DNA from 2 places in the Kurthia sp. FSL E2-0154 genome. Region 2 is predicted to be linked to the other one. Evidence: riboswitches for the same ligand, from Rfam matches in the RefSeq annotation. Region 2 holds a riboswitch; the other holds the start of a gene.
What was found. A riboswitch is a leader RNA that binds a small molecule or an ion and turns the genes downstream of it on or off. The one in region 2 is predicted to bind cobalamin.

Region 1: linked by a shared signal. The riboswitch ahead of MHB75_RS05320 (Ig-like domain-containing protein) and the one ahead of MHB75_RS03755 ((2Fe-2S) ferredoxin domain-containing protein) in region 2 are both predicted to bind cobalamin.

What each region holds. Positions count from the first base shown of each region.
Region 1 covers NZ_JBBOPO010000001.1:1,092,965-1,100,747, reverse strand. The annotation lists gene MHB75_RS05330 (cyclase family protein) at 1-527, shown strand, start outside; gene MHB75_RS05325 (transcriptional regulator) at 735-896, shown strand; cobalamin riboswitch at 1,022-1,203, shown strand; gene MHB75_RS05320 (Ig-like domain-containing protein) at 1,328-2,872, shown strand; gene MHB75_RS05315 (DUF4430 domain-containing protein) at 2,954-3,853, shown strand; gene MHB75_RS05310 (energy-coupling factor transporter transmembrane component T) at 3,858-4,739, shown strand; gene MHB75_RS05305 (ABC transporter ATP-binding protein) at 4,712-6,367, shown strand; gene MHB75_RS05300 (ECF transporter S component) at 6,360-7,052, shown strand; gene MHB75_RS05295 (S8 family serine peptidase) at 7,167-7,783, shown strand, end outside.
Region 2 covers NZ_JBBOPO010000001.1:789,487-797,269, forward strand. The annotation lists gene MHB75_RS03745 (energy-coupling factor ABC transporter substrate-binding protein) at 1-221, opposite strand, end outside; gene MHB75_RS03750 (energy-coupling factor ABC transporter permease) at 221-901, opposite strand; cobalamin riboswitch at 1,093-1,279, opposite strand; cobalamin riboswitch at 1,507-1,688, shown strand; gene MHB75_RS03755 ((2Fe-2S) ferredoxin domain-containing protein) at 1,845-2,219, shown strand; gene cobJ (precorrin-3B C(17)-methyltransferase) at 2,219-3,850, shown strand; gene MHB75_RS03765 (sirohydrochlorin chelatase) at 3,862-4,773, shown strand; gene cobK (precorrin-6A reductase) at 4,770-5,525, shown strand; gene MHB75_RS03775 (precorrin-8X methylmutase) at 5,528-6,223, shown strand; gene MHB75_RS03780 (cobalt-precorrin-5B (C(1))-methyltransferase) at 6,223-7,335, shown strand; gene cbiE (precorrin-6y C5,15-methyltransferase (decarboxylating) subunit CbiE) at 7,319-7,783, shown strand, end outside.

The DNA of each region.
Region 1 (7,783 bases), 300 kb from region 2:
GAGATACACGCTATATTGAGGAACTTCATCTTCAGGAATTAGTACTGCCACTTATTGTTGTAGATATTACAGCTCAAGTACAAAAGAATCCAGGTCACACGGTAACGATTGAAGACATCCTCTCATTTGAGGATCAAAATGGCATCATTGAAGCCGACTCATTTGTCGCATTACGCACAGACTGGTCGAAGCGCTGGCCCGACCATGATACCTTTAATAATATTGATGAAGCAGGCGTGGCTCATGTGCCAGGTTGGTCTGTCGAAGTATTATCTTTTTTATTCAAAGAACGAGGCATTAAAGCGATTGGTCATGAAACATTTGATACAGATTCGAGTGAAGAATATCGAAAACATGGCTCATTAGCCGCAGAGTATTTCGTTTTAGAACAAGATACGTATCAAGTCGAACTTTTAACGAATTTAGATCAACTTCCGGCAAAGGGGGCAGTTATCTTTAATATCGTGGCTAAACCTGAAAAAGCATCCGGTTTTCCCGTACGCTCATTTGCGATTACACCGAATTAATAATGGCTCATTCGCCTTAAACTATACAGACTCATTTGTCGTGGAACACCTTGTCATCTCAAGGTGTTTTTTTGTTTTAAAAATAATATTATTATGTAAACTAAATATTTTGTTGAATTTTCAGAAAATTAGTTGACACCTCTTTTCTTCTGTTATATATTAAATACAACAAGTAAAACTGTTATATAACAAAAGGAGAGATGTTTAATGGAACACTTTATGGAAGGTTATCAGACGTATTGTCAAGCTTGCGAAAACTATGGGTTGGAGTCGATGAATTACCATTTATATGTCAAACAATTAACAGAGGAGCAATTGTATGCATTTAATGAGTATAAGAGAGACGCCACAATTCAAGAGATTAGCTAGGTATTAAACCTCTATTTTCCACTTAATGTGTAAAGTAGAGGTTTTTGTATGTCCTAAGACCTTCTTTTACGAAAAGTTATTTACTTTTTTTATAGAGTATGGAATACTTTCTATTAAGATAATTGAATATTCTTTCAGGTGAGAGTACTAGTTTTAGGCTAGATAATAGGGAAAACGGTGAAAATCCGATGCAGCCCCGCTACTGTAATATGGGATGAAATGACATACAAACACTGTGTTTATACGGGAAGTTGTCAAAGTAATATGATCATAGAGCCAGGAGACCTGCTTTCATCATTCGTTTCAATCTTCGAGGGGTGGATTAGACGCACGTATGTATAATTGTTGTTACATAATTCTTCATGTCTTCGGAACGTGAGCTTTTCGTGTTAGCTAATCCTCCAAATCAAAACCATTTGGGGGTTATTTTTATGTTTAAATCAAAATGGGTGATTCCAGCAACATTATCAGCAGCTTTAGTCGTTTCAGCTGTACCAGCAACGGCTTTACAAGCAGAAGCAAAAGTACCAACAGTTAAAAAAGTTGATGTAGCGAATACATTAAAAGCAACATCGAACTATTATTATTCATTACCAGATGTATCAACACCAACTTACCAAAGTTCAGATGCAGTACTTAATTTTGCGCGTTCAAATTACGCTGTAAGTAAAGATTACTACACAACATTCTATAAAGATGTTGAACGTGAATTAAAGAAGCAAAAAGGTCAATTTAATAGCTCGCCAGGCGCATTATCAAAAATAATTTTAGCGATTACTGCCATCGGTAAAGATCCGAAAAATGTGGCGGGTTATAACTTAATTAACTTATTAGGTGATAAATTAGTAGCAGGTAAAGCAGCGAAAAGTTTATACATCACAGATTATTTATATGTATTACGTGCTTTAGAAGCGAAAGATTATAGCTTCCCAGCAGGTACAAAATACGCTGACTTCTCACGTAAATCTATGGTTGATTATTTAGTAAGCACACAATTTGAAAATGGCGGCTTCTCATGGGCTGAAGACGTTGAAAACGGCGTGAGTGTCGACATGACTGCTATGGTGTTAAGTGCTCTTGCGAACTATGATTCAGACCCAGCCGTTAAAGCGTCAATTCGTAAAGGTTTAGATTATATGTCAAGTCAATTAACAGATGTTGCAGGTTACAGTCCATGGGGCGGTAATAGTGTCGATTCACAAGCACAAGTGGTCATCGCTCTAACAGAGAATGGCATTAATCCAAAAACAGCACGTTCATTTATTAAAAATGGTCAATGGGCTGTGTCAAATATGTTATTAAACTTTGATGCAACAACAGGTGGTTTTAAAATAACACCAGATCAAAAAAGTCCACAACTATTTGCAACAACAAGTGCAATTTTAGGTCTTGTTGCGTATGATCGCTATGCATCAGATAAAAATACATTCTTTGATTTAACAGATGCAAAAGCTTCTTCTTTAAAGTATGATACAACTGCACCAAAATCATTAAGTGTTACAAAAGTGGCGAACACAACAAAAACAATTTCAGGTACGACAGAACCATATGCAACGGTTACAATCTATAATGGTTCGAAAAAATTAGCAGCAGTTCAAGCAGATGCAAAAGGTAAATTCTCATATCCAGTAAAAACTGCGTTCAAGGCGAATGCGACAGTGAAATTCTATGTAACCGACTTAGCTAGTAATAAGAGCAAAGCCATTACACAAAAAGTGGCTGATCGTTTAACACCTGCAACACCAAAAGTAAGTAAACTTGTAAAAGGCGCTAAAAAAGTAACCGGATCAACAACAAAAGGTGCAACAGTATATGCGAAAATTGGAAACAAAACATATAAAGCAACTGCCAGCACAAAAACAGGTTCTTTCTCAATTAAAGTGCCAACATTAAAAGAAAAAACAAAAGTAAAAGTGTATGCGAAAAAATCAAATTACACAAGTAAATCCGTTACAGTTGCAGTAAAAAGCAAATAAGATTTACACATAGCGAATAAGGGTTGCTCTAAGATGTAAATCTTGGAACAGCCCTATTGCTATCTTAAAAGGAGGGACAACATGAAAAGTAAAATTATACTATTTGCGCTATCTGCAACCTTACTTTTAACAGGCTGTAAAGTGCAAACCGCACAGCAATATGAAAATGAGCAAGAGGAAGAAGCGAAAAAAGTCGTTGTTCTAAATGACGAAGAACAGAAAAAAGTAAAAGAAAAAACAAAAGAAACGGCGCAAGATGATAAAGGTTCTGTAACGAAAGAAGTGGCTACTACATCTGAAAACGACACGACAACGTCAACGAATTCGTCCATTTCTACAGTAGAGAAACCAACATCGACACCATCTCAAACACAAAAAACAGAGGCAAAAAAGGAAATAATAACATCTAATAAGACCTCTAAAGAACAACCAACAAAAAAAGAAAAACCAGTCAAAAAAGACGAAGCGAAAAAAGAAACGACGGTAACGAAAAAACCGGAGGCAACGACTTCTACACCGAAGCCATCGACACCAAAACCGTCAACACCTGAAAAACCTATAGAAAAACCAGTGAAAAAAGAGTATGCAACGATTACAATTGGCATGCGTACATTACTAAATCCTGATCATTATGAGCTATTACCGAAAAACCTACAAAGTGAACAATATGTACCAGCAAGTGGCGTACTACTAAATAACGCAAAAATTGAAATTAAAGAAGGCGATACAGCTTGGGATGCCATTTCAAAACTACGTTCAAAATACGGTATTTATATTAATTACGAAAAAAATCCAATGTACGGTATTTATATTATCGGGATTAATCATATAAACGAAAAACAAGCAGGTTCATTAAGTGGCTGGATGTATACAGTTAACGGTGTAAAAGCACCTGTTGGCGTAGGTAATTATCAACTTGAAGATGGTGACCGCATTGAGTTGCAATATACAACTAATGGTGGAACGGACTTAGGGTGGTAGTTAGATGAAATCACTTCATGATTTTCACCCGCTCGTTATTTTCAGTTACTTTTTCGCTGTTATTGGTTTAACAATGTTTTATATGCATCCTATTCTGCTTATAATTAGTTTTACGGGTGCAACTGTCACAAGCTTTCTTTTATTAAAGAAAAGTTTTTTGAAATCGATTAAATGGCTGCTTCCATTCATGTTGGTAGCAGCTATTTTAAACCCTTTACTCATTCATGAAGGCGAAACAGCGATTCTCTATATCAATGAACAACCGATTACAGTCGAAGCTATTGTTTATGGATTTGCTGCTTCTGTCATGTTAATCGCCATTATCTTTTGGTTTAGTGCATTTAATGCGGTCATGACATCTGATAAATTTTTATATTTATTTACGAAAATATCCCCTGCTGTGGCATTACTGATCTCATTAACGATGCGCCTCGTTCCTTTATTTGGTCATCAAATTAAGAAGATTATGTATGCGCAGCGTGCGATTGGCATGGACCCTAGTTCAGGTTCGGTTTGGCATCGTATTAAAGCTGGAACTCGTATTTTATCCATCCTTATCTCTTGGGCTTTAGAAAGTGCAATTGAAACAGCCGATTCGATGAAAGCACGCGGCTACGGATTAAAGGGGCGCTCAACTTTTTCATTATTTCGCTTTGATCGATTAGATGGATTTGCACTCAGCGGTATTTTTATTTTATTTATCATTCAATTACTATGTAGCTATTTCGGTTGGAATGAATTCTACTACTATCCAACGTTCTCACCAATCGTTTGGAATGGTCCGATGATTTTCATGACCATTAGTTATGGTATACTCGTGTCACTACCTATTTTTATTGAAGTACTGGAGGCATTCAAATGGCGCTCATTGAAATCAATCAATTAATGTTTAGTTATCCACTTGCAACAAAACCAACTTTAAAAGACATCTCTCTTGAAATTGAAGCAGGTGAATTCGTCGTATTATGCGGAACATCAGGATGTGGTAAGAGTACATTATTAAAGCATTTAAAACGTGAATTAACGCCACATGGTCAAACGTCTGGAACGATTCATTTCAATGGTGTCGCTTTACAAGACTTGCCTCAGCGTGAAGCAGCCAGTCAAATTGGTTATGTACTTCAAAAACCTGAACTACAAATTGTAACGGATAAAGTATGGCATGAATTAAGTTTTGGTCTTGAAAATCTCGGTTACGATTCCATGACAATCCGTCGTCGCGTTGCTGAAATGGCAAGCTTCTTCGGTATTCAAACATGGTTCCGAAAAAATACAACAGACTTATCAGGTGGTCAAAAACAGCTGCTCAATTTAGCGAGTATTATGGTGATGCAACCACAACTACTGATTCTAGATGAACCTACATCACAACTCGACCCGATTGCAGCGAGTGAATTTATCGCAACACTTCAAAAGCTCAATAAAGAACTCGGTTTAACGATTGTGCTTGTTGAACACCGATTAGAGGAAGTATATCCGATTGCAGATCGTGTCATTATTTTAGATGCAGGTGAAATTATTGCAAATGATACACCGATTAAAGCGGCGACACGTTTACGTCATGTTGATGCACATCATCCGATGTTACTAGGTTTGCCAACGCCACTTCGTGTACATCATGCACTTAAGCAATCAGATGAAACACCTTTAACGATTCGTGACGGACGCACATGGCTTGAAAAGCATTACGAAAAAGACCATAAGCAAATTCAAGAAGCAGAGCCTTCTGGAGAAGTCGTACTAGATGTGCAAGATTTATGGTTTCGCTATGACCGTCATGCAGAAGATTTAATTCGAGGATTGAATTTCCAGCTCCATCAAGGTGAATTTCTAAGTATTGTTGGTGGAAACGGGACGGGTAAATCCACAACACTCGGCTTAATTACAGGGCTACTAAAGCCACATCGAGGAAAAGTAACGATTTTTAATAAACTGCTTAAAAAATATGCGAAAAAAGAATTGTATCAAGGTATGATTTCGATGCTACCACAAGATCCAACAACATTGCTTGTCGAAAAAGAAGTGCAACTTGAACTCGCCATGATGTCAAAAGATCAAGCAGCTATTGATCGCGTAATTGACTTACTTCAAATTCGCCATCTACTTGCTCAACATCCATATGATTTAAGCGGTGGTGAGCAGCAAAAAGTCGCACTTGGAAAAGTACTACTTAAAAATCCAAAAATCTTAGTACTAGATGAGCCAACGAAGGGGCTAGACGGTGAATCTAAACAAGTATTAGCTCGTATTCTACATGACTTACAAAGTCAAGGGACATCAATTTTAATGGTGACGCATGATGTCGAATTCTCGGCGGAACATGCAACGTCTTGTGCGATGTTCTTTGACGGTGAAATCGTCGCAAAAGGAACACCAGCTGCCTTTTACAGTGGCAATCACTTCTATACAACAGCGACAAATCGTATGTGTCGTCAATTATTTGAAGATGTTGTAACGACAGAGCAGTTAATTGCACGTTGCCAATCTCAACAAGAGGTGATGACACATGTCTAAAAAGGTGATTTCACTCATTATCTTTTTTGTGATTATTCCCATTGGGATTTTAATTGGAGCGACTTTATTAGAAGATGGAAAATACAATTTAATCTCCATGTTTGTCATGGTATTTGCTTGTATTCCTTTCTTTTTATCATTTGAAAGACGAAAACCCGATGCGAGAGAAGTATTAATTATCGCAGTGATGTCGGCAATTACGGTGGCAGGACGTGCAGCATTCGCCTTTATCCCAGCATTTAAACCGATGACAGCGCTTGTGGCGATTACAGGCTTTAAACTTGGTCCAGAAGCTGGTTTTCTAACGGGTGCTGTATCTGCTGTTACGTCGAATATCTTATTCGGTCAAGGTCCGTGGACACCTTTCCAAATGTTCACGCTCGGTATTCTCGGCTACATTGCTGGATTACTCGGCAAAACGAAATGGATGGAATCAAAAATCTCATTACTATTTTACGGGATTTTCTCAGGTATCATGTATTCGATGCTCATGGATATTTGGACGGTTTTATCGCTTGGTAACGGCTTTAATTGGATTGTCTACGGTTCTAAAATCATCACAGCGATTCCATTTACTATTACGTATATGATTTCGAATGTCATCTTCCTGTGGTTACTTACAAAACCAATTGGTGACAAGCTAGAGCGGCTAAAAATTAAATACGGGGTCATGCAGACGACTTAATTTGAAAGAGTAGCGTAGTAATCGCTGCTCTTTTTCAATTTTCAGAACAACTATTGAATACAAGACTTCATTTTTCATATAATGGAGTAACAACACTTTAAAGGAGGGTTTGGTATGAAAAGGTTATTATTGGCGGCAAGTTGTTGTCTAGGTCTCATTGCAACATCTTTCATAAGTGCTTCCGCAGAAGAAGTCATCATCTCTACACCACATCAAGATGTACATGATATGAAGCAGCAGTTACCGAAAAATGCTGAGATATTGCCAGATTTACAACTCATCTTAACGGACCTTACAGTAGCTGAACAGCGTACTTTTCACCAAGCTTTCCCAGATAGTACGATTGAAAAAAATACAGCTGTCACATTATTAAATGAACCGACGAAACCAACGTGGAATTTATCACTTCTACGTATTCCTGTCACACCTGCATCACTTTATACAGGGAAAAATATAAAAGTAGCTGTTATTGATACCGGTGTAGCGACAATACCGAGTTTGCAACACGCCATTAAGCAACAACTCGTATTTGCACCAGACGATCCGAATACGACTGTGAATGAAGCGGATACGATTGACCGCGGTCATAACGGTTTAGGACATGGTACACTCGTTACGTCGATTATTGCTGCTAAGCCGCACCTACTTAATCGATTTTCGCAAGGGATTGCACCCGATGTTCAAATATATGCTTTAAAATATGCAGATGGCACAAAAAGAGGCTCTGCTTT
Region 2 (7,783 bases):
CCTGCACCAATTGCCGCTTGTAGTGCAAATAATAAACTTTCGATTTCGCCACTTGGTGGTTCCCAAATGCTCGAGAACCATGGTTCATAGCTTTTGTCGATTTCAGTAATGGCTGCTTCTGCTTCACCATCCGCACCGCCAAATTCAGCACCCTTTTGAATAAATAAAGGGAAGATGGCAAGGGCGATGACGATGAAAAGGAAGAATAGATTCTTTTTCATTATTCAGCTGCCTCCTTTTTCTTCGTGAAAATATTTAACATACGCAACTCTGCAACATTGTATTTTCGTAAGAAGTTCATAACAATGACCGTTAATAAACCTTCACTAATCGCAAGTGGAATTTGTGTGAATGAGAAAATACTTGCGAATTTTGCGAATGAAGCAAGCATGCCACCCGCTTCAGAAGGGAAGGCAAGTGCTAATTGGAATGATGTAATTGTATATGTACCGAGATCACCAAGCATTGCGGCTAAAAAGACAGCAACGGAGAATGACCAACCTGCTTTTTGAGCGCCTTTGAATACATACCATGCGATAATTGGACCAGCAACTGCCATTGAGAAGGCATTCGCGCCAAGTGTTGTAAGTCCGCCATGTGCAAGTAGTAGTGCTTGGAATAGTAACACGATTGAACCGACAACACTCATCGCCAGTGGTCCGAATAATACAGTACCTAAGCCGACACCTGTTGGATGTGAACAACTACCTGTAACAGATGGAATTTTTAACGCGGATAAGACGAAAGCGAAAGCCCCAGATAATCCAAGCATCATCTTCGTTTCAGGATGTTCTTTTACAGTTTTTCGAATCGAACGAATCCCCATAATGATGAATGGTAGGGAGATCGCCCACCAAAAAATCGCCCACTCAATCGGTAAAAAGCCTTCCATAATGTGCATCGCATTCGCACGATTTGGCACGATTAAGAGAATGGGTAAAAAATAAACTAGCTTTAATAATTTCTTCAACACGTTCAAACGTCCTCCTTTTTCTTTGAGAATGTGCACAAAAAAACCTATTCTATAATATAGAATAGGTTAAAAAAGACATAGCAAAAAAAGCTGTCTTTCATACGCCTATCCTCGTAGGGTGAAATCAATCTTCGGTGGCAGGTCTCCTGGCTTCGCCTCATCATGTATGAACACCTTCCCGTTCATTGAACAGTGGCATATCGTTCATACACTCCGCTTCACAGTTGCGGGACAGCATCGGATTTACACCGATTTCCCTTTTAAGTAAGTTCATCAAAAACTTACACCATCGAATCGTTAAAATTATTTGATATTTCTAAAAAAGCTTATCATAAAACGCTAAATTTTGACAATACGTATTTTTTTTAACAAAAATTTTTTAAGTGAAAATTCTGGATAAATGCAGAGATTTCAGTGTTTTTTCAAGGTGAATAAACTTTAATAATATTTTATCAAAATGAATTTTCAGAAAAGTGTCTTGAAAGTTAGACAAATTATGGTTATGATTATAACCAAGATTTTGAAATTACATATAACGATTGTATTTTAGGAGTGCCTATTATTTTTTAGGTTAAAAGGGAAAATGGTGAGATGCCATTACAGCCCCCGCTACTGTATAAGTGTCGAAACAGTCAGATCCATTGGCGAATTGCTGAGAAGGGACTGCGTTCGGATACACTTGAGTCAGGAAACCTGCTTCTAAAATCGGACAAACTTTTCGGTGGGAAGAGATTTGGACAAACTAGTAGTTGGGCTACGCTTATTTCGCTATGCCAATTTTTAGGATGTTCAACCTCTATTCGCCTAGAATAGAGGTTTTTTGTTTGCGCAAAAGCGGATCGTTCGGATACATACGAGGGGGATGTTAGAGATGACAACTTGGAATTTGAATGGTGTGCAATCACACGTATTAATTTGTAATGGTAGTAGCTGCATGCGTAAAGAGGGAGAAGAAATTACACAAAAAATTCGTGCGGAAATTACAGCGCGTAACTTGGATGAGCAGATTCATACATCACGTACACGTTGTAATGGACGTTGTAAAGATGCATGTGTCGTTGTGCACTATCCAAAAGGCGATTGGTATAGCATTACGTCGGAAGAAGAAGCGACACGTTTTGTAGCGCAACTTGCAGGCGAGCAAAAAACGGTTGTACCGCGTATTACATTTGAAAATGGCACGTTCGTTCGTAATGAAGATACACCAGCGATTAAGGGGATTTCAAAAGTGAAGGAGGAAGTTTAATGACACAACAAGGAAAATTGTATGTCGTTGGCTTCGGTCCTGGAGACTTTCAGCATATTACGAATCGTGCAGTAGAGGTATTAAAATCATGTGACGTTGTCATCGGTTATAAAACTTATGTCGATTTGATTCAAGATTTAATTACAGCGACAGCCGTAATTAGTACAGGGATGACAGAAGAAGTGTCGCGTGCGCAAGAAGCAGTAAGACAAGCAGAGGCAGGTAAGTCCGTTGCCGTAATTTCAAGTGGCGATGCAGGTGTGTATGGTATGGCAGGGCTTGTGTACGAAGTGTTAATTGAACAAGGTTGGACGGAGAAAACAGGTGTACCGATTGAGATTGTACCAGGGATTTCAGCTATTAATTCATGTGCATCACTACTAGGCGCACCCGTCATGCATGATGCTTGTACGATTAGTTTGAGTGACCATTTAACACCATGGGATTTAATTGCAAAACGAATTGAAGCAGCTGCGATGGCAGACTTCGTTATTGCGTTTTACAATCCAAAAAGTGGTCGCCGTACACGTCAAATTGCGGAAGCGCAGCGCATTTTACTGATGTATCGTCATCCAGATACGCCTGTAGGTCTAGTGAAAAGTGCTTATCGTGAGACACAACAAATTCAGATGACGACATTACAAGATATGTTGGAACACGATATTGGGATGTTGACGACTGTTGTTATCGGGAATTCGTCGACATTCATGTATGACGGGAAGATGATTACACCGCGTGGTTATCAGCGTAAATATACACTTGGTGAAGAAAAACAACCGTTAAAGCCGCATCAGCGTTTGAAAAAAGAAGCAGAACCATGGGCGATGGATCAGGAAACAGGAAAGTCATACGCGCCGCAAGCGATTGCTACAGTGGAGCCGAAAAAGCCTGAAGTAGATACTCTAGCACTTGCAGAGGAAGCGCTTGGCTATCTTGGTGGAACCGTTGTTGAACCGAAACAATATGTTCACCAGAAGATGGAGGCAATTTTCGAGTTTGCGGTCAGCCCAGGCGTAGCGAATAAGAAGATTACACCACAGCAAATGCTTGTGTTAGCCGAAGTAGTGGGTGAAAAAGGTTCGATGGAATATACGCCAGACCATGAATTTATTCTTCGTATTCCAACCACATCACCTGAACGTATTACCGATCGTTTACGAGAAGTCGGTCTCATAATCGCACCGGTTGGCGATGTTGTGAAAATGAAGGCATGTGATTTCTGTGATGGTGAAAAAGCCGATGCGATTCCATATGCCGATGCTTTGCAAGAGGCATTTGGTGGAATGAGCCTACCGAAAACATTAAATATTGGTTTTAATGGCTGCGGAATGGCTTGTTATAAAGCAGTGATGGATGATATCGGAATTGTTTACCGAAAAGGTGCATTCGATGTCTTTATCGGCGCAAAACCTGTCGGACGTACGGCGCACCCAGGTCAACCTGTAGTTGAAGGACTAGACAAAGAACAATTAGTACCTCTTGTAGAATCAATTATTCAAGAATATAAAGCAAATGCGCATCCGAATGAGCGCTTATTCAAATATTTTAAACGTGTGAAGAAGATTGGAAACTTTATTTATCAAGATCTCACACCAAAAATCAAAATTGCCCCTGCACCTTGTGGGGATTAGGAGTGTTGAAGATGAAAACAGCAGTATTAATCGTCGGTCATGGTAGTCGTCTACCAGCAGGAAATGAAGAAGTACGTCAATTTGCAAAGCGTATTGAAGCGCAATTACCAGAACAATTATTAGTGGAAACATGTTTTTTAGAATTTGAAAGTCCAAATATTGCACAGGGAATGAAGGCGTGTGTCGAGCGCGGCGCACAAAAAATTATTACCATTCCAATTATGCTTTTACAAGCAGGGCATTCAAAAATTCATATTCCAATGGCGATTGATGAGGCGAAAGAATTGTATCCGCATGTATCGATTACATATGGTCGTCCATTAGGCATTCACCCAAGTTTAATTGATATTTTAGAGTACCGTTTAGCAGAGAGTGGTTTTGTAAAAGACGAACAAGATGAAGATACGACGGTCTTATTAGTAGCACGCGGCGGTAGTGACTTAGATTCAAATAGTGATGTTTATAAAATCGCGCGCTTATTATCAGAGCAAATTGGTGTGCGTAATGTGGAGCCTGCGTTTATGGGTGTGACCTATCCAACAGTGGATGAGGGGATTATGCGTTGTGAAAAATTAGGTGCGAAAAAAGTATATATGCTACCGTACTTCTTATTTACAGGTATCTTAATGGAGCGTATGACGGATTGGAAAGCGCGCTATGATACGGAATACGATATGGATATTACATTATGCGAATACTTTGGCTACCATTCATTACTTGAAAAAGTGGTGATTGAGCGTATTGAAGAAGCATTAGCTGGCGATGTGAAAATGAACTGCGATACATGTACATATCGTATTAATGCATCTGAATTTGTCGACCATCATCACCATCACGACCATGATCATGGGCATCACCACCATCATCACGATCATGACCACAGTCATGACCATGCGCACGACCATAAGGAAGTGCATCAATAATGTTTTTTCTAGCAGGAACGAGTGATGCGCGTGCGCTAGCTGTTCGACTGAATAACCATCACGATGTTTTAGCAACAGTAGTGACAGATTCAGCGGCTGCGAGTTTGCAAGCAGAGGGAATTGCGACACATGTGGGGCGCTTAACAGCAGAAGAAATGGCTGAAAAAGTGACAGCACGCGGTGATCAAATCATTGTCGATGCAAGTCATCCCTATGCAGAAGAAGCATCAAAAAATGCACAACAAGCGGCACAGTTAGCAGGTGTCCCGTATTGTCGCTACGAACGGATGTCTGAAGATTATGAAAACGACTTAATTACAGTTGTTGAAACATATGAAGAAGCAGCGCTTGAAGCGAAAAAGCGTAAAGGGAATGTGATGTTGCTGACGGGGAGTAAGACGCTACAAATTTTCACGAAGCATTTACTTGGTGAAGAAGGCATTACATTAATCGCACGCATGTTACCGCGTATTGACAATATGGAAAAATGCGAAGCACTTGGTTTACCGCAAAAGCAAATTATTGCGATGCAAGGACCATTTACAGCAGAGCTAAATACGGCGTTATATAAACAATACGATACGACATTGATGGTTACAAAAGAGAGCGGGAAGGTTGGTTCGGTTGATGAGAAAATCACGACAGCTTTAGCACTTGGAATTGAAGTGATTTTGATTGCACGTCCGAAAATCGATTATCCGAATATGTTCCGTAACTTTGATGATATTGAGCAATTTATAGGAGGCATTTGATCATGACAAATGAGCAACAGGAAAAAGAATTATTTATTAATACAGACAACTTTAATACGGATTTCACACCGTTAACAGTAGAGCCGAACCGTATTTATGAATATAGTTTTGAAACGATTTTAGAAGAATATGGTCCACATGACTATTCAGAAGATGAGTGGTCAATCATTCGTCGTATCGTGCATGCATCAGCCGATTTTGAATTAGGAAAAAGTGTCATTATTCATCCAGATGCGATTCGTGCAGGCATTGAATCGATTCGTGCTGGGCGTCCTGTCATTGCGGATGTACAGATGATTCAAAGTGGCTCAGGTCGTAAACGATTCCAAAAACATGGTGGCGACTTGTATTGTCATATTGCAGACGAAGATGTATCGAAAATGGCGAAGGAACATAATACGACGCGTGCGATTATTTCGATGCAAAAAGCAGCGCGCTTACATGAAGGTGGTATTTATGCAATTGGGAACGCACCAACTGCACTACTTGAACTAATTCGCCTCATTCGTGAAGGAATTGCAAAGCCCGATTTAATCATTGGTATGCCGGTTGGTTTCGTGTCAGCAGCTGAATCAAAAGAGGAATTATCGAAAGTGACAGAAGTGCCTTTTATTACGAATTTAGGTCGTAAAGGCGGTAGTACGGTAACCGTTGCGGCACTAAATGCAATCTCGATTTTAGCTGATCGCCAAGACTAATGGAAAAGAAGAAGAAAAAAGATCCGAAAGATATGCGCCATGGTTATACGACAGGCGCATGTGCCACTGCAACAACGAAAGCAGCTCTAATTGCTTTACTTTCGGGTGAAGAACAAGAATCGGTGACGATTTTTTTACCGGTTGGAAAATATGCCACATTTACGATGGAGCATACCGTACGAGAAGGAGAGGCTGTTCGTTGTGGCACGATTAAAGATGCAGGAGATGATCCTGATGTGACGCATTTAGCACTGATTGAATCGACTGTATCTTTTATTGAAGGTGATGCCATCGTTTTAGATGGTGGTGTCGGTGTAGGACGTGTAACAAAACCAGGGCTTCCTGTACCTGTTGGAGAAGCAGCGATTAATCCTGTGCCGCGAAAAATGTTAGAGGAAGTTGTGAAAGAGACACTCGAACATTTCGGCGTGAAGCGAGGTGTGAAAGTCGTCATCTCGGTTCCAGCTGGTGAGGAGTTGGCGAAAAAGACATTGAATGGTCGCTTGGGAATTGTCGGTGGTATTTCCATCTTAGGAACGAGAGGAACCGTTGTACCGTTTTCAAGTGCAGCTTATATGGCGAGTATTGCTGAAGCTGTTAGTGTTGCACATGCAGCAGGACAAAAACATTTGATTTTAACGACAGGTGGACGGAGTGAGCGCTATGCGATGGCGCTTTTTCCTGATTTAGCTGAAGAATGTTTTATTGAGATGGGTGATTTTGTCGGTCATGCATTGAAGCACTGTAAAATACACGATATTCCGCAAGTGACATTGGTCGGTATGATGGGGAAATTCTCAAAAGTGGCACAAGGCGTGATGATGGTTCACTCGAAAAGCGCGCCAATTAACTTTGAGTTTTTAGCAGACCTTGCAGCAGAGAGTGGTGTACCGCCCGCATTACAAGAAGAAGTGAGGCACGCGAATACGGCTTCGCAAGTAGGCGAGATTATGCTAGAACATGGCTATCAAGCCTTTTTCGATCGTCTTTGCATGGCATGTTGTCATGCGTCGATTCAACATGTGAAAGGAAACATCAATGTGAGTACCTACATTTATTCAATGAAGGGTGAGCAATTAGGAAGGGCTGAACAAATTGACAGCATCGATTAAATTAATCGGGATTGGTGATGGGGGAAAAGCTACCTTAAACCAACAAACAACTGAATGGATTGAACAAAGTGATGTATTAGTCGCAGGTGAGCGTGTTCTTGCCTTTTTCGATACATATGAAGGACAAAAAATCGTCATTAAAGGCGGTTTAAAACAAGTTGTGGAACAGATTCAAGCAGCTACAGGTAACATTGTCGTACTAGCTTCAGGCGACCCTCTTTTTTACGGAATTGGGCAATATCTTTCGAACAAAATGCCATTAGAGATTTATCCGCATGTGAGTTCTGTTCAACTTGCATTTGCACGTTGTCAAACGAGCTGGCAAGATGCAAAAGTGATTAGCTTGCATGGTCGTTCAATAAAAGGTCTTGCTCAAAAGATGAATGGTGAAAAGAAAGTGGCGCTTTTAACAGATGACGTGAATTCACCGAATGCCATTGCACAGTAT